DNA from 2 places in the Streptomyces sp. NPDC049879 genome. Region 2 is predicted to be linked to the other one. Evidence: riboswitches for the same ligand, from Rfam matches in the RefSeq annotation. Region 2 holds a riboswitch; the other holds the start of a gene.
The links. Region 2 has a riboswitch for cyclic di-AMP ahead of ACIBPC_RS29425 (transglycosylase family protein). Riboswitches for the same ligand answer to the same signal wherever they lie in the genome.
Positions count from the first base shown of each region.

Region 1 (10,035 bases), on a different contig from region 2:
GCTTGGCGCGCAGCACGGTGAGGCGGCGCGCGACATCCTCGGTGCCGCCGGCGGCGAGCGACTGGTAGCGCTCGTACGCCTCCACGGCCTCGATCTCGCGTCCGTCCGCCTCCAGCGCGCTCCCGCGCAGCCGCCAGGCGCCCTTGGAGCGGGCGCGGAGCGCGACGGCGGAGTCGGCGATGCGGCGGGCGAGCCGTATCTCCCCTGCGTCGAGGGCGTGTTGGCCGGTGCGCAGGAGCGCGTCGAAGGCGCGCTCGGCGGAGGGCTCGTGGGCGGAGTGCTCGACGACGAGGGCGCCGATCGCCGCGACGAGGGCGGCGTCGCCACCGCCCCCGGCCACATAGGCGGCGCATTCCCGTACACATGCGGTGAACAGATCCTCGGCGCGTGCGACGCTGCCGGGCCGCAGCCTGAACTTCATGGCCCGAGCCTGCCCGGCCCTGGGGGTGGTCCGCGTGACCCGGGAGTACCGGACAGGTGAACGTTCCCTGTCTAGCGCTCCGCCCGTACGGTCCGTAACGTCTCCTGCACGCCTCGCGCTTCGTCGTAGGACGGTGTCATGTTCACCGAACACCAGCAGCAGCTCCGCGAACGCTTCCTCGCCGCGCCCGTCTCCGCCGCGCCGCCGCCGTGGCGCCAGGTCCTGGCCATGGCCATCGGCGGGCTGCTCGGCGTCGGCTTCGGCACGGACCCGGACGGCGGGCGGGAGCTGCTGATGGTCGTCTCGCTGACGGGCCACGGCGTCCTCGACGCGGCGACCGGCGCGCTGCTCGCGCGCGACCGCGACCCGGACCCCGACGTGAGCGAGCCGACGGGCCCGCACCTGACCTGCCCCGGCCTCGGCCCCCTCGCCGGCGGCCACATCCGCATCGCCGGCGTGCACGGCGGCGGGCTGCACTCGACGACGGCCGACGGCTGGACGGTCGACGTCGTCAGCCCCGACTGGCCACACCACCGCGTACTGCTCTCACGCGACGGCGGCCTCTGCCACGGCCCGGCAGGCGGCGACTGGTGGCTGATCCACCGCACCACACACGCCCCCCTGCGCACCACGGGCTTCTCACCGACGGGCACATCACTGGCAATAGCAACAAGCACAACACTGACCCTCCTGACCCGCACACGGGGGTGACGACCGTCGGCCCCCCGTGTCGCGTCAACAGGCCGGAGGCCGGTCAGGCGGCGGCGCGGCGGGCGATCACGTGGGCGGCGATCGTGTCCGCGCAGGCTTCGGATGACTCGTGCTCCCAGAAGCGGAGGACAAGCCAGCCCGCTTCGGTGAGGCGGCGGTCCGTGTCGCGGTCCCGTGCGACGTTGCCGGTGACCTTGCCCGACCAGTAGCCCTCGTTGGTGCGCGGTGAGACGTAGTGCTCGGGGCAGCCGTGCCAGTAGCAGCCGTCGATGAACACGGCGACGCGCACTGGGCGGAAGACGATGTCCGCCGTCCGCCGGAGATCGGGCAGCGGACGGGCGGACACGCGGTACCGCATGCCCCTGGCGTGCAGCAGTGTCCGTACGAGGCGTTCGGGTTTCGTGTCCCTCGCCTTGATGGCCTGCATGTTGCGGCGCCGGGCCGCGGAGGAAGCCCATGAGCCAGGCGGAGGCTCCCACTTCCCCGTCTCAGCCGTCTCGGACACCCGGCCATTCTCCTTCGGAACGCGCTGCACCCTATGGGCGGGGGCGGTCAGGCAGCGGGAGGGGTTGAGGCTTCGGTCAGGGTGGTGAGGTCGGTGGGGGGCAGGGTGAGAGTTGTCGCGGCCAGGAGGGCGGGGAGTTGGGTGGTGGTGCGTGCGCTGGCGATGGGGGCTGTCACGGTGGGCTGGGCTGCCAGCCAGGCGAGGGCGACGGTGGCCATCGTGGTGCTGTGCGCGTCGGCGACGGATTCCAGGGCTGCCAGGACGCGGCGGCCCCGTTCGGTGGTGAGGTGCTTCGAGGCGCCGGCGGCGCGGGGGCTGTCCACGGTGGTGTCGGCGCGGTACTTGCCGGTGAGGAAGCCGGCGGCCAGGCCGGAATACGGGAGGGCGCCGAGGCCGTGGTGGGCGGCGGTGGCGGCGAGTTCGCCCTCGTAGGACTCGCGGGAGACGAGGTTGTACCTCGGCTGGAGCGCGACGTACGGGGTGGTGCCCTCGCGGGCGGCGAAAGCGAGGGAGGCCTCCAGGCGGGCCGGTGAGATGTTGGAGGCGCCGAGGGCGCGGACCTTCCCCTCGCGGACCAGTTCGTCCAGCGCGGTCATGATCTCGGAGACCTCGACGGTCTCGTCGTCGAAGTGCGTGTAGTACAGGTCGATGTGGTCGGTGCCGAGGCGGCGCAGGGACTCCTCGGCGCCGCGCTTGATCGTGGACGCGGCGAGGCCGCGCAGGTCGGGGTGGCTGCCGACCTTGGTGGCGACGACGATGTCGTCGCGGCGGCCGCGGCGGGCCAGCCAGCGGCCGATCAGCGTCTCCGACTCGCCGCCCGTATTGCCCTCGTGCCAGGCCGAGTAGGCGTCCGCGGTGTCGATGAAGTTGCCACCGGCGTCGGCGAAGGCGTCGAGGACGGCGAAGGTCTCGGACTCGTCCGCGGTCCAGCCGAACACGTTGCCGCCGAGGCAGAGCGGGGATACGTGCAGGTCGCCGAGGGGGCGCAGGGGTGCAGTCATACCGGGCAGCGTAGACCGACGGCCCTGATGTCGGGGGGTGTCATCAGGGCCGCCGGGGTGCGAGGGGTGCGCGTCAGACCGTGAGGCCCTTGTCGCGCAGCCAGGCCAGCGGGTCCACGGGGTCGCCGCCCGCGGGCCTGACCTCGACGTGGAGGTGGGGGCCGGTGGAGTTGCCGGTGGAGCCGACGAGGCCGATCTGGTCGGTGGTGGTGAGCTCCTGGCCGGCCGAGACGCTCATCGAGGAGAGGTGGCAGTACCAGAGCTCGGTGCCGTCCTCCAGCTCGACGATCACGCGGTACCCGTACGAGCCGGCCCAGGCGGCCTCGGTGACGGTGCCGGTGTGGATGTTCTTGACCGGGGTGCCGGTGGAGGCGGCGAAGTCCTGGCCGGTGTGGTTGGACTGCCACATGGCGCCGTCCTGGCCGAAGCCGGAGCTGAGGCGGTAGTCGGAGAGCGGGAGGACGTAGCTGGCGGCGAGTTCGCGGCGGCGCTGCTCCTCCTCGGCGCGGCGGCGTTCCTCCTCCTCGCGCTGGCGCTGCTCCTCCAGGGCGCGGCGCTCGTCCTCGGCGGCCTCGGCGGCGGCGCTCGCGGCGTCCGCCTCGGCGGCGGCGACGGCGGTGTCCACGGCCTGGGTGTCGGCGCTGGTGGCCTGGCGGTCGGCCTGCTGGAGGATCCGGGCGCGCAGGGCCTCGCCCGCGTCGGTCCTGCCCGCCTCGACGTCGGCCTCGGTGACGCCCGCCTCGGTGAAGGGGGCGGCGGTCGGCGCGGCCTCGTCGGCGGACAGCAGGCCGCCGACGACCGGCAGTTGGCCGGGGATGTCGCGGAGCTTGTCGGCCGCGGCGTCCATGCCGGGCAGCGATCCGGCGCCCTGGTCGTTGGCGGAGGCCATGCCGCCCGCGCCCACGGCGGCGATGACGCCGACGCCGAGGACGGCGCGGCTGCGGGCGATGGTGCCGCCGCCCTTGCGGGCGACGCGGTGGCGGCCGCGGACGGGAAGGAGGGTGTCCTCGCTGGGGTTCCACTCGGTGCGCGGCTCGTCGTCGGCGGCGCGCGGGCCGAAGTACGCGGGGGGCTCGGGGTGTTCGGTCACGTCCGGGTGCGTCCCGTAGGTGCCGTAGGGGCCGTTGTGCATGCCGTGCGCGCCCTGCGTGGGCCAGGCGGCGGTGTCATGGGGGTCGTGCGAGCCGAGGAGCTGCTGCGCGCCCTGGCGCGTGTCCTCGAAAGAGGCATGCCGGTTCGACGCCACGGAGGCGCTCTCCTTTCCTTCCCTCGCCTACCGGGTTAGCTGACGGGTTCGGAGCAGGAAGGTCTCCTACGGGCGGCCGACGGCGGTGGCCGATGGCTGTCCGATTCACCCCAGGTGGTGGTTCCCCGGTTCCATAGGTGCAGTTGTTCCGCACGCCGGATTCGGCGACAGAGCGCGGTGCCGTCCTTGCGACGACAGTGACGACCGCGCTGCGTTATCGAACGTTAATAGAAGTCGGCGCCGGATTCCAAGTGTCCGCAGGAAAGATGCCGGGAAGGGGCGCGGAGATTCGCGACGCAAGGGCATCAAAACGGGCATTCTCCGAGGGCAGTGTGCCGCATCTCGCATCTGACGGAGTGTCATTTGTTATGCGGAGCGCACTGACGTGTTCACGATCGGTAAGGGTGGCGCGGCGGGCGGGGGCGGGCCGGGGGGATGACAACGGTTACCACGGCAGCCTTTGACACGGGCGCGGCGGTGCCTCCACCCTGCACATATGAAGAGGTCTTCAGACGAGCTGGTCCCCGCCGACGGCTGCGCCGTGCGGCTGGTGGACCCCGAACGGGTGCACGAGGTCAGAAGCCGGATGCCGGCCGAGCCCGACCTGGCGGACACCGCCGACATCTTCGGCCTGATGGCGGACCCGGGCCGCCTGCGGCTGCTCGTCGCCCTGCTCGACGGCGAGCTGTGCGTCTGCGACCTGGCCGCCGTCACCGGCATGAGCGAGTCGGCCACGTCGCACGCCCTGCGGCTGCTGCGCGCCCACCGCGTCGTGGCGGCGCGGCGCGCGGGCCGGGTGGCGTACTACCGGCTGGACGACGCGCACGTGCGGATGCTGCTCGACCTGGCCGTGGCCCACACGGGGCACACCGAGGCGATCCACCCCGAGCGGACGGGCGGGCCGCGCTGATGGGTCACGGACACGCGCACGGCCATGGGGGCGGCGGCGGGGCGTCGGCCACAGGCAGGCACCGGGGGCGGCTCGCCGTCTCGTTCGCGCTGATCGCCGCGTTCTTCGTCGTCGAGCTGGTCTTCGGCGTGCTCTCCGGCTCCCTGTCCCTGCTCTCGGACGCGGGGCACATGGCGGCGGACGTCGTGACGCTCGCCGCCGCCCTGGTCGCGACGCGGATCGCCGCGCGCCCGGACGCGACGGGCCGCCGTACGTACGGCTCGTACCGCGCGGAGGTCTTCGCGTCGGGTCTCGCCGTGCTGCTGATGCTGGGCGTGGCCGTCTACATCGTCGTCCAGGCCGTCGGGCGCGCGGGCGGCGGCGCCGAGGTGGAGACCGGCCCGATGGTGGCGGTCGGCGCCCTCGGCCTCGCGGTGAACGTCGCCGCGCTCCTGCTGCTGCGCGCCGGGGCGGCCGAGAGCCTGAACGTGCGGGGCGCGTATCTGGAGGTCGTCGCCGACACGGCGGGGTCGGTGGGCGTCGTCGTGGCGGGCTGGCTGGTGGCGGCGACCGGGCGGCCGGTGTGGGACACGCTGGTCGCGCTGGCGATCGGCTGCTTCGTGGTGGTGCGGGCGCTGCTCCTGGGCCGCCAGGTGCTGGCCGTCCTGGCGCAGCACGCGCCCGAGGGGATGGACCTGGACGAGGTGACCGGCGACCTGGCGGCGATCGAGGGCGTGGCGGACGTGCACGACCTGCACTTGTGGACGCTGACCTCCGGCATGCCGGTGGCGACGGCGCACCTGGTGGCGTCCGAGCGGGCCGACCCGCACGCCGTCCTCGACCGGGCGCGGGACGTGCTGCGGCGTCGGCACGGTGTGGCGCACGCGACGCTCCAGGTCGAGCCCTCGGGGCACCAGGGGTGTGACGAACTCGGCTGGTGAGCCGTGGACGGGGCCCGCGTCGCGGGAGCGGCGCGGATCGCGCGGCCCCGGGAGGCGGCGGGGGCGTGTCCTGGGGAAAGACGGGGAGGAAGTCGCACGCCATAGCCGGGCGACGCGCGTGGAATCCGCCGGACGGGTGGGTGCGGATGTCGGGCCGCGGCTTCCCCGGGGGCCCCGGGGGCGGTCCGGGCTTCCCGGGGACACGAACGCCATGGTCATCCCGGGTGCGGGCCCGACAGGCGATGGACCGGCTGTTTCTCCCGCGCGGGAATTCACCCGGCGGTTCCGGAAAAGCAGAACGGTGCGCGAAAGCCGTTGCGTGCGGAAAATAGGGGACTCTTCGGACAGCGCCGGGAGCGAATAGTCCGCTGTTTCCCGAAAGGCGTATTCGGCGAGATCGCCGAATCCCGCGGAGGCCGATCGACGGAAATGGCCTTTCGGCGCCACGAGCAGGGCGAGGAGGAGAACCCGGACGGCGAGTCGGGCCGCGTCCCACCGCGGTCGGCGCGGCAGGCGGCCGTTTCGCGACCCCGTGGCCGCGGCAGCTCCTCCGAGACGTTTCCGCTCCATGGCCCCTCCCCGTTCCGCCGACTGTCGGCAAGGGAGGTACGGCCGGCGCTCACGGTCCGTTCCCGGGATGTCGTTACGGTCAAGAGGAGAGCGGCACCGATCACTTCCGGTCGCAGACGCTCATCTCGCGCAGGGAACCGGCCACTTCCGGCCCGGGACGACACGGCCGCTGGCCCCGCCCTGCACGCGGGGCCAGCGACCGGTGCGGTGATTCTACGGGGCACAAGGGGCAGATCAGACGTCTATACGATGTTCGCACGGGCACAGTGCGGTCAGTCCGGTCGCGCCGGCCCCGCCCCACGGGAGGAGTCCGCCGGATGCTTCTGCGACTGCGCGGCGTGAGCCGTACGCACGGGGACCGCCGCATCCTCGCACCGGTCGACCTCGACGTGGGTGCGGGCGAGTGCGTCGCGCTGCTCGGCCACAACGGCGCCGGCAAGTCCACGCTGATGCGGCTGGCCGCCGGACGCGACCGGCCGACGACGGGCACCGTCGAGTTCGACGGCGCCCCCATGGACGAGGACGACCCCCGCACCCGCGCCCGCGTCGCGCTGGTGGGCGACGCGCTGGCCTGCTACCCCGACCTCACGGTCCGTCAGCACCTCGAACTCGTCGCCGCCGGACACCGCGTCCCCGACGCCGACGCCCGCATCACCGCCGCCCTCGCCACCCACCGGCTCTCCGCCCGCGCCGACGCGCTGCCCGCCGAACTGTCCTCCGGGCAGACGCAGGAACTCCTCCTGGCGGCCGCCCTCCTGCGCCCCACCGACCTGTTGCTCCTGGACGAGCCCGAGCAACGCCTCGACCCCGACGCCCGCCAACGGCTCGCGACCGTCCTCGCCGACCGCCTCGCCACAGGCACGTCCCTGCTGCTCGTCACCCACCACCGCGAACTGGCCGCCGCACTCGCCCACCGCACCTACGTCCTCGCCGACGGAACGCTGACCCCCGCCGCAACCCCCGCCACATGACCGCCACCGACACCGCCGCCCTCGACTGGCTGCGCGCGCACCGCGGCAAGGAACGCCGCCGCCGCTTCGGCTACCGCGCCTACGTCACGGCGCTCCTGCTGGTCAGCTGGTTCGGCCTCTACGGCGCCGGGCTCGTCGCGCAGATCGACCGGGGCGGCCCGTTCGCCGACCACGCCGACCGGATACGCGACGCCCTGCCCCTCGCCGTACCGGCCCTGGCGCTCACCGCCGTCTGCATCGCGCTGACCGACGCACTGTGGCGCGGGCCCGTCACCCTCCCCCGGGCCGACGCGGACTGGCTGCTTCCCATGCCGCTCCCCCGCTGGCGGCTGCTGCGCCCCTGGCTCCTGCTGTCCACCGCGCTGCTGTCGCTCGTCGGACTGCTGGCCGGGCTCGGCGCCGCCCTGGTCGTAGCCGCCGCCCGGCTGGCCGGTCTGGGTACGTCGCTGCTGGCCTGCGTGCCGCCCGCCCTGTGCCTCGCACTGCTGACGGCCGCCGGAGCGGTCGCCGTGGAACGGTACGCCCCCGCCGCCCGCACCGTACGGCTGTTCCTGGGACCCGCACTGCTTGCAGTCCTGCTGCTGGTCTCCCTCCTGCTGCGCGGCGGAGACCCGGCCGCGCCACTGCGTACCGCCGTGCTGTGGTCCGGCCCCTGGGGCTGGGCCGCCCAGCCGATGATCGCCGCCGCCGGACTGCCCGCCCCCGGCTGGCAGGTGGCCGCCCTCCTGCTGCTCTGCTGCACGGTGGCCGCGCTGCTGCCCCTCCGGCGCATGACGGGCTCGCTCCCGGCAGCCGTACTGCGTACGCGTTCCCACGCCGCAGGCCGTGCGGTCGCCGGGCTGGCCTCCTTCGACCTCCGCACGGCATGGCAGGCAGTCGCCACCGCGTCCGGCAGCAGACCACCCCGCGCATGGCGCCGACTCCGCGTACCCCGTCACCCCCTCGCGGCGGTGCTGTGGCGGGACGCGCTGGGGCTGCTCGGCCGCCCGCAGCGCCTGGTGACTGCGACACTGCTGCTGGTCGGCGCATTCCTCACCGCCGCGGTCGCGACCGGCACGGACGGCACCTCCGCGTACGTCCTCCTCGCCGCCGCCGCGTCACTGGCCGCCGCGGCTGCGGGTTCGCTGCTGGAACCGGCCCGCCTGGACGCCGACGACCCACACCGCGGCCTGCTCTGGTGGCCACGCTCCGCCGCCGCACTCGCCCTGGCCCACGCCATCGTCCCCACACTGGCGCTGCTGCTCGCCGGACTCCCCGCCGCCGTACCGCTCGCCCTCACCACCGACGTACCGGCCGTCACACTGCTCGCCGCCGCCGCACCGCTCCTCGTAGCGGGCGGCCTGCTGGGCGCGCACCGTCCCCCACCGCCCGCGTCGCTGCTGCACCGCGCCATGACCGGCGCATCCGGCACAGTGACGATCCTGCTGTGGCAGAGCACCGGACAGGCCGTCGCCGTGCTCGGCAGCACCGTCGCCATGGCACGCGCCCTGACCGACGGTCCCGCACTCCCGGCCCCCGCGGTGTGCTGGCCCCTCACCGCCGCCCTGCTGGCATGGACCGCACACCGGGCGCGCGCATCACTGCGCCCCAACGCCCGCTGAGACGCACGGCCACACGCGCACACCCCCGAAACGCAGGGCGGCCCCGGCTCGGAGACTTCCGAGCCGGGGCCCTTCCCGTAGGCCGTGTGGGACTCGAACCCACAACCAATGGATTAAAAGTCCACTGCTCTGCCAATTGAGCTAACGGCCCGCAGGGGAAGCATAGCCCGGGGGCGGTGCCGCGCTCGAAGGCATACGGTCAGTCGTTGCGCTTCCAGCGCGGCTTGTCGGCGCGGCGGTCGAAGCCGCCCCGGTCGTCGCGGTCACCACGGTAGCCGCCACCGTTGCCGGTGCCGCCGTCGCGGCGGTAGCCGCCGCCGTCACGGCGCTCGGTGTCACGGCGGAAGCCGCTGCCCGCGTCGTCACGGCGGTAGCCGCCGCGGTCGCCGTCGCGCCGGTCGTTGTCGCGGCGGCCGTACGGGCGGCGGTCGTCGCCGCCACCGCGCCGGTCGTCACGGCGGTAGCCACCGCGGTCGTCGTCGCGGCGGTAGCCACCACGGTCGTTGTCCCGGCGGCCGTGACCGTGGCCCCCGCCGTTGCCGTTGCCGTTGCCGTACGGACGGCGGTCGTTGTCACGGCGGTAGCCGCCGCGGTCACCGCCCCGCTCGTCGCGCGCCGCCTCGGCACGCGCGGCCTTCTCGGCGCGCCGCGCCTCGCGCTGCGCCTCCGCCTCGGCCTCGCGCTCCGCCTCGGCCAGGGCCTGCGCCCGCACCTCGGCGGCCGCCGCGATGGCCTCGGCCGGGTCGTCGCCGCGCTCACGCGCCGCACGGCCCGTCAGCCGGTCGGCCTCGTCGCGCAGCTCGCCCGCACGCTCCTTGGCGCGCTCCAGCTCGCGCGCCAGGCGCGCGACCTCGCGCTCCGCGTGCGTCACCGCGCCCGTCGCCGCCTCGGCCTGCACCTCGGTCAGCGACCGCGCGCCGATGATGTCCGCCACGTCCGGGTCGAACAGGTCGCCGCGCCCGATGACGTGCCGCGAGGCGTCGACGCCCGCGTCCTCCATCAGGCGGAAGATCGTCCGCCGCTGGTGCGGCAGCGCCAGCGACACGACGGTGCCGGACCGCCCCGCGCGCGCCGTACGGCCCGAGCGGTGCAGGTAGTCCTTGTGGTCGGCGGCCGGGTCCACGTTCAGCACCAGGTCGATGCCGTCCACGTGGATGCCGCGCGCCGCGACGTCGGTGG
Region 1 is NZ_JBITKT010000002.1:17,123-27,157, forward strand. It holds gene ACIBPC_RS06915 (hypothetical protein) at 1-421, opposite strand, end outside; gene ACIBPC_RS06920 (hypothetical protein) at 560-1,132, shown strand; gene ACIBPC_RS06925 (very short patch repair endonuclease) at 1,176-1,637, opposite strand; gene ACIBPC_RS06930 (aldo/keto reductase) at 1,685-2,638, opposite strand; gene ACIBPC_RS06935 (M23 family metallopeptidase) at 2,712-3,884, opposite strand; cyclic di-AMP (ydaO/yuaA leader) riboswitch at 3,892-4,061, opposite strand; gene ACIBPC_RS06940 (ArsR/SmtB family transcription factor) at 4,381-4,794, shown strand; gene ACIBPC_RS06945 (cation diffusion facilitator family transporter) at 4,794-5,714, shown strand; gene ACIBPC_RS06950 (ATP-binding cassette domain-containing protein) at 6,602-7,255, shown strand; gene ACIBPC_RS06955 (hypothetical protein) at 7,252-8,856, shown strand; tRNA gene ACIBPC_RS06960 (tRNA-Lys) at 8,935-9,007, opposite strand; gene ACIBPC_RS06965 (DEAD/DEAH box helicase) at 9,056-10,035, opposite strand, start outside.
Region 1: another riboswitch for cyclic di-AMP. It lies ahead of ACIBPC_RS06935 (M23 family metallopeptidase); the one in region 2 lies ahead of ACIBPC_RS29425 (transglycosylase family protein).

Region 2 (10,035 bases):
CGGCGACATCCTGGTCCCGCTGTTCCACGACGGCAGCGCCGCCCCGTACGTCGTCCCCGACAGCGACGCGGGCACCACCCCCGAACGCCACACCGGCCTGCTGCGCCCCGACCCCACCGCCCTCGACCCGTGGTTCCTCGCCGGATTCCTGCGCGGCAGCGCCAACACACGGCAGGCCAGCAGCTACGCCTCCTCCGCGGGACGCATCGACCTGCGCCGCCTCAAGGTCCCCCGGCTCCCGCTGCCCCTGCAACGCCGCTACGGCAGCCGCTTCGCCGAACTGGCCGCCTTCGAGAACGCCCTCGCCCAGGCCGCCGCACTCGGCCGCCGCCTGGCGCAGGGCACCGTGGACGGACTGACCGAGGGCACCCTCCCGCCCGGCGACGACGGACCCTGAACGGCGCCCGGCGGGGAGGGCTATCATCCAGATCCGCGGTGCCTGACATGTCGCACCGCTCGAACGGATACCCGATGGGGGTGCGATGTACGGTCCGCCCACGGCCCCGCCACCGCCCCGCCGGGACATCCGGGCCGAGGTCCTGCGGTGGCTCTTCGCCGTGGTGCCCCTCCTGTCGCTCGGGGTGCTCTCCTGGGTGCCGTTCCTCCACATCGCGACCCGCCGCGGACGCCGCTCCGACTGGCTCTTCGCCACCCTCTACGGGGTGCTGTCGGCGGGCGAGCTGACCATGCTGATCACGATCCCCAGCGACAACGACGGCACCGCGGGCGCCATCGGCGGGACCTACACCGTCCTCCTCATCCTGGGCGCCTGCGTCCACGCCGCCCTCACGGGCTACCTGCCGAGCCACAGCGCCCACCCCCCGCAGCAGCAGCCGCTCCCGTCGCCCTACGGCACCCCCCACCCCACCCCGCCCCCCACGCCCGGCGCCTACGCGACCCCCACCCCGCACGCGACCCCCACCCCGTCACCCTCCACTTCGTCCCGCATGCGCCAGGTCGCCTCCGAACTGGACGAACTGGGCGAGTACCTGCGCCGCCAGGAGGGCCGGTGACCTCCCCCCGTCTCCTCGCGGGCCGCTACGAACTGACCGAACCCCTCGGCAAGGGCGGCATGGGCGAGGTCTGGTCGGGCCGCGACACCGCCCTGGGCGGACGCCGCGTCGCCGTCAAGCTCCTCGACGCCGAACGCCTCGCCGACGGCTCGGGCCACGGCGACGCCGACAGCCTGCGCCACCGCTTCCTCCGCGAGTGCCGCGCCACCGCCCGCGTGGACCACCCGGGCCTGGTCGTCGTCCACGACGCGGGACAGGACGGGGCCGAACTCTTCCTCGTCATGCAGCTCGTCGACGGCTCGGACCTCGCCGACCACCTGGCCGAGCACGACCCGTACCCCTGGCCCTGGGCCGTCGCCGTCCTCGCGCAGCTCTGCTCCGCGCTCGCCGCCGTGCACGCCCTCGGCATCGTCCACCGCGACCTCAAGCCGGGCAACGTGATGGTCCGCCCCGACGGCCGGATCACCGTCCTCGACCTGGGCATAGCCGCCGTCACCGACGACACCGACGAGGCGCGCCTCACCCGGACCGGCACCCTCCTCGGCACGCCCGTCTACATGGCCCCCGAGCAGGCGGTCGGCGGCAGCCCCGTCGGCCCCGCGGCCGACCTGTACGCGCTCGGCGCCATCGGGTACGAACTGCTGGCCGGCCGCGTCCCGTTCACCGCGCCCAACCCGGCGGGCCTCCTCTACAAGAAGCTGCACGAGGAGCCCGTCCCCCTCGCCGGGCTGCGCCCCGACCTCCCCGCCGGGCTCGCCAACCTGATCCACCAACTGCTCGCCAAGGACCCCGCCGACCGGCCCCGGAGCGCGGCCGCCCTCTTCGTCCCCCTCGCCGAACTCCTGCACACCGCGGGCCCCGGCACAGGCACAGGCGCGGACAGCCCGCTGGACCCCACCCGCCCGCTGCGCCACCCGCTCGCCCCCTGGCCGCCCCGCCACGCCGCCCCCGAGCCCGACCTCACGGCGAGCCTGGAGGAGATCAAGCAGCTGCTGGCCCAGGCCCGTTACCACGAGGTCGCCGACCTGCTGCGGCGCACGCTCCCGGCCGCCGCGCAGCGCTTCGGCGAGACGTCACCCGTCGTACGCACCCTGCGCAAGCAGTACGCCGCGACCCTGCTGGACACCGCCCAGTACGAGCGCGCCCTGCCCGAGATACGCCGCCTCGCCGACGACCTGACCGCCGACCGCGGCCCGTACGACCCGCTGGTGCTCCAGCTCAGAGCGGACGAACAGCTCTGCCTGCGCCACCTGGGCCACTGAGGCTCCCCCGCCAGGACTCGAACCTGGACTTACGACACCAAAAATCGCAGTGCTGCCGATTACACCACAGGGGATGGCAACGCCCGCCAGAACGGCTGCAATCACCCGCCGCCCGCCGGACACCCCACACTATGCCAGCCCGGCCCCCCTCCACGCGACGGCCGGACGGCCCCGCCGCGGCCCCGCGCACCCTCCTGAAAACGTGCCGATCCCGCCCGTAGGCTGGTCGGCATGAACACTTCGGGGGAGGAGACCACAGCCGGTGGGGGGTACCGGCTGTGGTGGTGGACGCGGCGGCGCAGCGCGGCGCTCGACATAGGGCTCGCGCTGGTGTCGGCCGCCGAGTGCGTCATGCAGGGCCTCAACTTCGCGCAGCGCACGGGCCTGCCGCCGGTGCTGGTCGCGCTGTTCGGCATCGTCGCGGGCAGCACGGTCGTCATCCGCCGCAAACGCCCGCTGACCGTCATCCTCATCGCCATCGCCATCCTGCCCACGACGATGGGCGACGTCCTGACCGTCGTCGGCCTCTACACCCTCGCCACCACGGACGCGCCCCGCCGCCTCGTCGGCGCGCTCGCCGCGGCGGAGGCGGCGGGCTCGTTCGCCGTCACGCTGCTGCTGCTGAAGCAGGACCCGGGCCTGGACGCGCAGCCGATGCCCGCCTGGTTCCGTCCGCTGGTCGCGGGGATCTTCGCCGTCGTCCTCGTCGTGCCGCCCGTGCTGCTGGGCATGTACGTACGGGCCAGGCGGCGGCTCGTCGAGTCCCTGCGCGACCGCGCGGGCGGGCTCGAACGGGAGCTGGTCCTCCTCGCCGAGCGCGCCGAGGAGCGCGCCGAGTGGGCCAGGGGAGAGGAACGCCGCCGCATCGCCCGCGAGATGCACGACGTGGTGGCGCACCGCGTCAGCCTCATGGTGGTGCACGCCGCCGCGGTCGCCGCCGTGGCGCCCAGGGACCCGGAGCAGGCCGCGCGCAACGCCACCCTCATCGGTGACATGGGCCGCCAGGCACTCACCGAACTGCGCACGATGCTCGGCGTCCTGCGCGCCGCCGACAAGCCCCTCGTCGCCGCCCCGCCCCGCCCCGCGCCCACCGGCCCGCCCGCGGCCCCAGGACCCCAGGCCGTCCCGCCGCCGGAGGGGCCCGCGCTCGACGGGCTCGCCGCGCTGATCGACCAGTCGCGCGCGGCGGGCATGTCCGTGGACCTGTCCGTGGAGGGCGAGCCGCGCGGCTACGCGGAGCCGGTCGAGTCCACGGCCTACCGCGTCGTGCAGGAGGCGCTCACCAACGTCCACAAGCACGCGGCGGGCGCCGCCGCCCGCGTCCGGCTCGCGCACCGCGACGGCGAGGTGGCCGTGCTGGTGCAGAACGACGCCCCGGAGGGCGCGCAGGTCCCCGGCGCGCGCCTGCCGAGCGGCGGGAACGGCCTGCTCGGCATGCGCGAGCGCGTCATGGCGCTGGGCGGCGGCTTCGTCTCGGGGCCGACGGACGGCGGCGGCTTCCGCGTCTCGGCCGTGATCCCCGACCGGCGGGAGCCGTCCGGTGCCTGAGCCGCGCTGCCCGGTCGGCGGGGACGCGCCGCCCGCGCTCTTCGACCCCGCCTTCGCCACCGACCCGTACCCCGCTTACGCCTGGCTGCGCGAGCACGCGCCGGTGCACCGGGCGACGCTGCCGAGCGGCGTCGAGGCCTGGCTGGTGACGCGCTACGCGGACGCCCGCCGCGCGCTCGCCGACCCGCGGCTCAGCAAGAACCCGGGGGCGCACACCGCCGAGGCCCACGCGCGGGGCCGCGTCGGCATCCCGGGCGAGCGCGGCGCCGGTGTCATGACGCACCTGCTCAACATCGACCCGCCCGACCACACGCGGCTGCGGCGCCTGGTGTCCGCCGCGTTCACGCCCCGGCGCGTGGCGGCGTTCGAGCCCCGGGTGCGCGAGCTGACGCACGCCCTGATCGACGGGTTCGCCGCGCGCGGCTCGGCCGACCTGATCGACGACTTCGCCTTCCCGCTGCCCATCCTCGCGATCTGCGACCTGCTGGGCGTCCCGCGCGAGGACCAGGACGACTTCCGCGCGTGGGCCGGGATGATGCTGCACACCACCGGCAGGCGCGGCGGCGTAGGGCGGGCCGTGAAGCGGATGCGCGCGTATCTGGCCGAGCTGATCCACCGCAAGCGCGCCGACCTCGGCGACGACCTGATCTCCGGGCTCATCCGCGCCTCCGACGACGGCGAGCAGCTCACGGAGGAGGAGGCCGCGGCCATGGCGTTCATCCTCCTGTTCGCCGGCTTCGAGACGACGGTCAACCTCATCGGCAACGGGCTGCACACCCTGCTGCGCGCGCCGGGCCGACTCGACGCGATGCGCGGCCTGTTCGCGGCGGACGCGGCCGACGGCGGCGACCGCGCCGCGCGCGCCGTCGAGGAACTGCTGCGCTACGACGGGCCGGTCGAGCTGGCCACCTGGCGGTTCGCCGACGAGCCGCTGACGCTCGGCGGGCAGGCGGTGGAACGCGGCGACCCCGTCCTCGTCGTCCTCGCCGCGGCCGACCGCGACCCGGCGCGCTTCACCGACCCGGACCGCCTCGACCTCGCGCGCGCCGACAATCCGCACCTCGGCTACGGGCACGGCATCCACTACTGCCTGGGCGCGCCCCTGGCCCGCCTGGAGGCCCGCACGGCGTTCGAGATCCTGCTCGCGCGGCTGCCCGACCTGCGCCCCGGCGGCGACTGGTCGGCGCTGCGCTGGCGCGGCGGCCTCATCATGCGCGGACTCCGCGCCCTGCCCGTGGAGTTCGGGCCGGGACGGGTGACCCCGCGTCAATAGTGTGATCCGCGCGTGATCTCTGTGGGATCGGCTTGTGATCGAGTGGTGGGGAGGGCTAGGTTCCCCTCAGCCGCAACAGTGTTCGTACATGTTCGTTCAGGGAGGCCCTACAAAATGCGCTCGGGGACTGGTCGTCAGCGTCGTCCGTGGCAGGTCAGGGACGGCGGTGCCGGGGCGGCGGCAGCCGGGAGGGCGGGCGCCCGGCGGTTCGCCGCGCGGGCCGGTCTCCGGCCGGAGTACCGGGAGGACTACGGCGACGACGTCGACTGGGCCGAGGAGGCCGAGGAGGCGCAGGCCGAGGAGGAGATGGGCGGTCCCGAGGAGTCGGCCGCGCCCGTCTCCGCGCAGGGGCGCCGCGCGCTGCGGGGGGCGGTCCTCCCGTTCCGCCGGGGCGCGGCCGCCTTTCACAAATCCGACATGGGGGGCGATACCGTCGCCATCTCCCCGCGTCGCCGCGCGTACTTGAGGTCCGCCGCGGCCTGAACGGCGGGGGCGCCCGGGGTGGGGTCCGCGAGGGCGTGCGGGGTGTGAGCATCGTCTCTCCCGCCTTCCGTTCCGCCCCTCTCGTCCCACCTGTCCGATTGCCGCATGACCTGCGCGGATTCAGGGTGTTCGCGAGTGCGACGCGGCATTGTGGCGATCTTTACCGATCTCGGACGATCTTGATCGTTCTTGAATCGTTAGGCGACGTGTGTTTAGTGTCCTGCGCCCGGTTCACCGCCGGGCGCCCGGACCGACCACGCCGAATCCTGCCCCGGTCCGGGGGACCACCACCGCACCACCGCGGGCAGGAGCGGGGGACCCGAACCCGCGACCCGGCGGCCGTCATGGCCGGGCCGCGGACGCCGCGCCGTACGCACCGTACGGAACGGCTAGGGGTGAAGTCCCGGACGCCGCAGGGCATCCGGGGCCGGGCACTCACCAGCCCGAACCCGACAGCTCACCTCGCAGGCGTCGGTGAGAAGGAACGTCATGCGCTTCTCCTCCGCCAAGGGCCGTCACCGCCGTCCGGGCAGGCCCGTACGCTTCGCCGCCGCCGCCGGTGTGACCGGCGCGGCCCTCGCCGTGCCGCTGATCGGCGCCACCGGCGCCAGCGCCGCCTCCGTCGACACCTGGGACGCCGTCGCCCAGTGCGAGTCCGGCGGCGACTGGTCCATCAACACGGGCAACGGCTACTACGGCGGCCTCCAGTTCTCCGCGTCCAGCTGGGCGGCGGCCGGTGGCACGCAGTACGCCGCCAGCGCCGACCAGGCCACCAAGGAGCAGCAGATCGCCGCCGCCGAGAACCTGCTCGCCATGCAGGGCCCCGGCGCCTGGCCGGTCTGCGGCGCCCAGGCCGGACTGTCCGCGGGCGGTCCCGCCCCCGAGCTGGGCGGCAGCGAGCCGGCCCCGGCCGAGGAGGCCCCGGCGCCCGTCGAGGAAGCCCCCGTCGAGGAAGCCCCCGTCGAGGAGGCGCCCGCGCCCGTCGAGGAGGCCCCCGTCGTGCAGCAGGCCGCCCCCGCCGCCACCGGCGACTACACGGTCGAGCCGGGCGACACCCTGTCGGCCATCGCCGCCGCCCACGACACGACCTGGCGTCAGATCTACGCCGACAACCAGGACGTGATCGGCGGCGACCCGGACCTGATCCTCCCGGGCCAGCAGTTCGTGCTCTGAGCCGTCCGCCGCGCGCGGAGGGTACAGGCCCGGTGCCCGGGGGTCGCACGACCCCCGGGCACCGGGTTTTCTTCACTGGATAAACAAAAAGCTGGCACCCCCGCTGAGCTGCGAGTTCGTCGGATGTTCAGCCGGACCTGGCGAGCTGAGGGGCGGTGGCGGCCCACGGGCCGGTTAGGCTCAGAGGGCTCGGGCGCCGAGAAGCCCCGCGCCCAGCAGCCGCACCAGGCCCCGTGACAGAAGGAGACCCACGTGCCGTCCATCGACGTCGTCGTCGCCCGCGAGATCCTGGACTCGCGAGGCAATCCCACGGTCGAGGTCGAGGTCGGCCTCGACGACGGCAGCACCGGCCGCGCCGCGGTGCCCTCCGGTGCCTCCACCGGCGCCTTCGAGGCCCTCGAACTGCGGGACGGCGACCAGAGCCGCTACCTCGGCAAGGGCGTCGAGAAGGCCGTCCTCGCCGTCATCGAGCAGATCGGCCCCGAGCTGGTCGGCTACGACGCCACCGAGCAACGCCTCATCGACCAGGCCATGTTCGACCTGGACGCCACCGCCGACAAGTCGTCCCTCGGCGCCAACGCCATCCTCGGCGTCTCCCTCGCCGTCGCGCACGCCGCGTCCGAGTCCCGCGACCTGCCGCTCTTCCGCTACCTCGGCGGCCCCAACGCGCACCAGCTCCCGGTGCCGATGATGAACATCCTGAACGGCGGCGCGCACGCCGACTCCAACGTGGACATCCAGGAGTTCATGATCGCCCCGATCGGCGCGGAGTCGTTCTCCGAGGCCGTCCGCTGGGGCGCCGAGACCTACCACACGCTGAAGAAGGTCCTCAAGGAGCGCGGCCTCGGCACCGGCCTCGGCGACGAGGGCGGCTTCGCGCCGAGCCTCAGCTCCAACCGCGAGGCGCTCGACCTCATCGTCGAGGCCATCCAGAAGGCCGGCTACACCCCCGGCCAGGACATCGCGCTCGCCCTCGACGTAGCCGCCACCGAGTTCTTCTCCGACGGCGTCTACACCTTCGAGGGCAAGGCCTACACCGCCGAGGAGCTGACCGCCTACTACGCGGAGCTGGTCGACGCGTACCCCCTCGTCTCCATCGAGGACCCGCTGAGCGAGGAGGACTGGGACGGCTGGCAGGCCCTCACCGCGACCCTGGGCCACAAGGTCCAGATCGTCGGCGACGACCTGTTCGTCACCAACCCCGAGCGCCTCCAGCGCGGCATCGACGCGGGCTCCGCCAACGCGCTGCTCGTCAAGGTGAACCAGATCGGCTCCCTCACCGAGACCCTCGACGCCGTCGAGCTGGCCCAGCGCAACGGCTTCAAGTGCATGATGTCCCACCGCTCCGGCGAGACCGAGGACGTCACCATCGCCGACCTCGCCGTCGCCACCAACTGCGGCCAGATCAAGACCGGCGCGCCCGCCCGTTCCGAGCGCGTCGCCAAGTACAACCAGCTGATGCGCATCGAGGAGATCCTCGACGACGCCGCCGTGTATGCGGGCCGCACCGCCTTCCCGCGCTTCCGCGGCTGACCCGTACGGCACCGGCGGGCGCGACATCCGCCCGCCACCACCCGTCCCCAGCGCCCCTCCCCGCCCTCCGTCCCGTACGGTGGCGGGGACGGGTGCACGGACGAGACGGCGACACGGCAGGGCCGGGACGGGAGGCGACGTGGCCGCGGAGCGCGACCGGTTCTCCACCGCCACCAGACTGCGGGCGCTCGGCGAACAGGCCGCCGCCCGCGTCTACCAGGCGCAGACCCGCAGGCTGACCCCCCGGCCCCGCCGGGTGCGCCTCACCGGCCGCGCGGCCGTCCTCGCGCTGGTGATCTGCTCCCTCGTCGTCGCCCTCGCGTACCCGCTGCGGCAGTACATCCAGCAGCGCTCCGAGATCGCCGACCAGCGCCGCCAGGCCGAGGAGGCGCGCGACCGCGTCGCCGAGCTGCGCGACGAGAAGGCGCGCTGGCAGGACGACGCGTACGTCCAGCGGCAGGCCAGGGAACGGCTCCTGTTCGTCCTGCCGGGCGAGGTCGGCTACGTCATCCCCGACCCGGGCGACACCGCAGAGGCGGACGAGGGCGAGCGCCTGGAGAACAGGGGCGCCGCCGGGGAGCGGCCGTGGCACGAGAAGATGTGGGAAGGACTCGACCGCGCCGACGGCGCGGACGCCACACCGTGACCGCCGCGCGCGGCACGGCGGGACGGGTCCGCGCCCCCGATGAGCCGTGACCGGAGAGTTCCCCGTGGAGACGACACCCACCGCCCCCGACGCCGCCGACACCGCCGTCGTGCGCGCCCAGCTCGACCGCCCCCCGCGCGGGCTGCGGGCCGTCGCCCACCGCTGCCCCTGCGGCAACCCCGACGTCGTCGAGACCGCCCCCCGGCTGCCCGACGGCACCCCGTTCCCCACCACGTACTACCTGACGTGCCCCCGCGCCGCGTCCGCCATCGGCACGCTGGAGGCCAACGGCGTGATGAAGGAGATGACGGCCAGGCTCGCCGAGGACCCGGAGCTGGCCGCCGCCTACCGCGCCGCCCACGAGGACTACATCGCCCGGCGCGACGCCATCGGGGTCCTCCCCGGCTTCCCCAGCGCCGGGGGCATGCCCGACCGCGTGAAGTGCCTGCACGTCCTCGTCGCGCACTCCCTGGCCGCCGGGCCAGGCGTCAACCCGCTGGGCGACGAGGCGCTGGCGATGCTGCCCGAGTGGTGGCGCAAGGGGCCCTGCGTCCCGCGCGGGGCCGCCGACAGCAGCAGCACGGGTTCAGGAGAGGACCTTCCCGCATGACGTCCGTCGCCGCCATCGACTGCGGCACCAACTCGATCCGCCTCCTCGTCGCCCGCACCGACCCGGGCACCGGGCTGCTCACCGACCTCGACCGGCGCATGGAGATCGTGCGCCTCGGCCAGGGCGTGGACCGCACCGGGCGGCTCGCCCCGGAGGCGCTGGAGCGCACGTTCGCCGCCTGCCGCGCGTACGCCGACGCGATCCGGGCGCACGGCGTGCCGCCCGAGCGGGTCCGCTTCGTCGCCACCTCGGCGACGCGCGACGCGGCCAACCGCGACGACTTCACGCGCGGCGTGCGGGAGATCCTCGGCGTCACCCCCGAGGTCGTCACGGGCGACGAGGAGGCCGCCCTGTCGTTCACCGGCGCCACCCGCGAACTCGCCCAGGACACCTACCTGGTGACGGACATCGGCGGCGGCTCGACGGAGTTCGTCCTCGGCGCAGGCGGCGTACGGGCGGCGCGCAGCGTGGACATCGGCTGCGTCCGGCTCACC
Region 2 is NZ_JBITKT010000011.1:74,749-84,783, forward strand. It holds gene ACIBPC_RS29390 (N-6 DNA methylase) at 1-397, shown strand, start outside; gene ACIBPC_RS29395 (hypothetical protein) at 483-1,013, shown strand; gene ACIBPC_RS29400 (serine/threonine-protein kinase) at 1,010-2,275, shown strand; tRNA gene ACIBPC_RS29405 (tRNA-Gln) at 2,278-2,349, opposite strand; gene ACIBPC_RS29410 (sensor histidine kinase) at 2,507-3,823, shown strand; gene ACIBPC_RS29415 (cytochrome P450) at 3,816-5,096, shown strand; gene ACIBPC_RS29420 (hypothetical protein) at 5,211-5,579, shown strand; cyclic di-AMP (ydaO/yuaA leader) riboswitch at 5,935-6,065, shown strand; gene ACIBPC_RS29425 (transglycosylase family protein) at 6,069-6,752, shown strand; gene eno (phosphopyruvate hydratase) at 7,005-8,285, shown strand; gene ACIBPC_RS29435 (septum formation initiator family protein) at 8,425-8,931, shown strand; gene ACIBPC_RS29440 (DUF501 domain-containing protein) at 8,978-9,541, shown strand; gene ACIBPC_RS29445 (exopolyphosphatase) at 9,538-10,035, shown strand, end outside.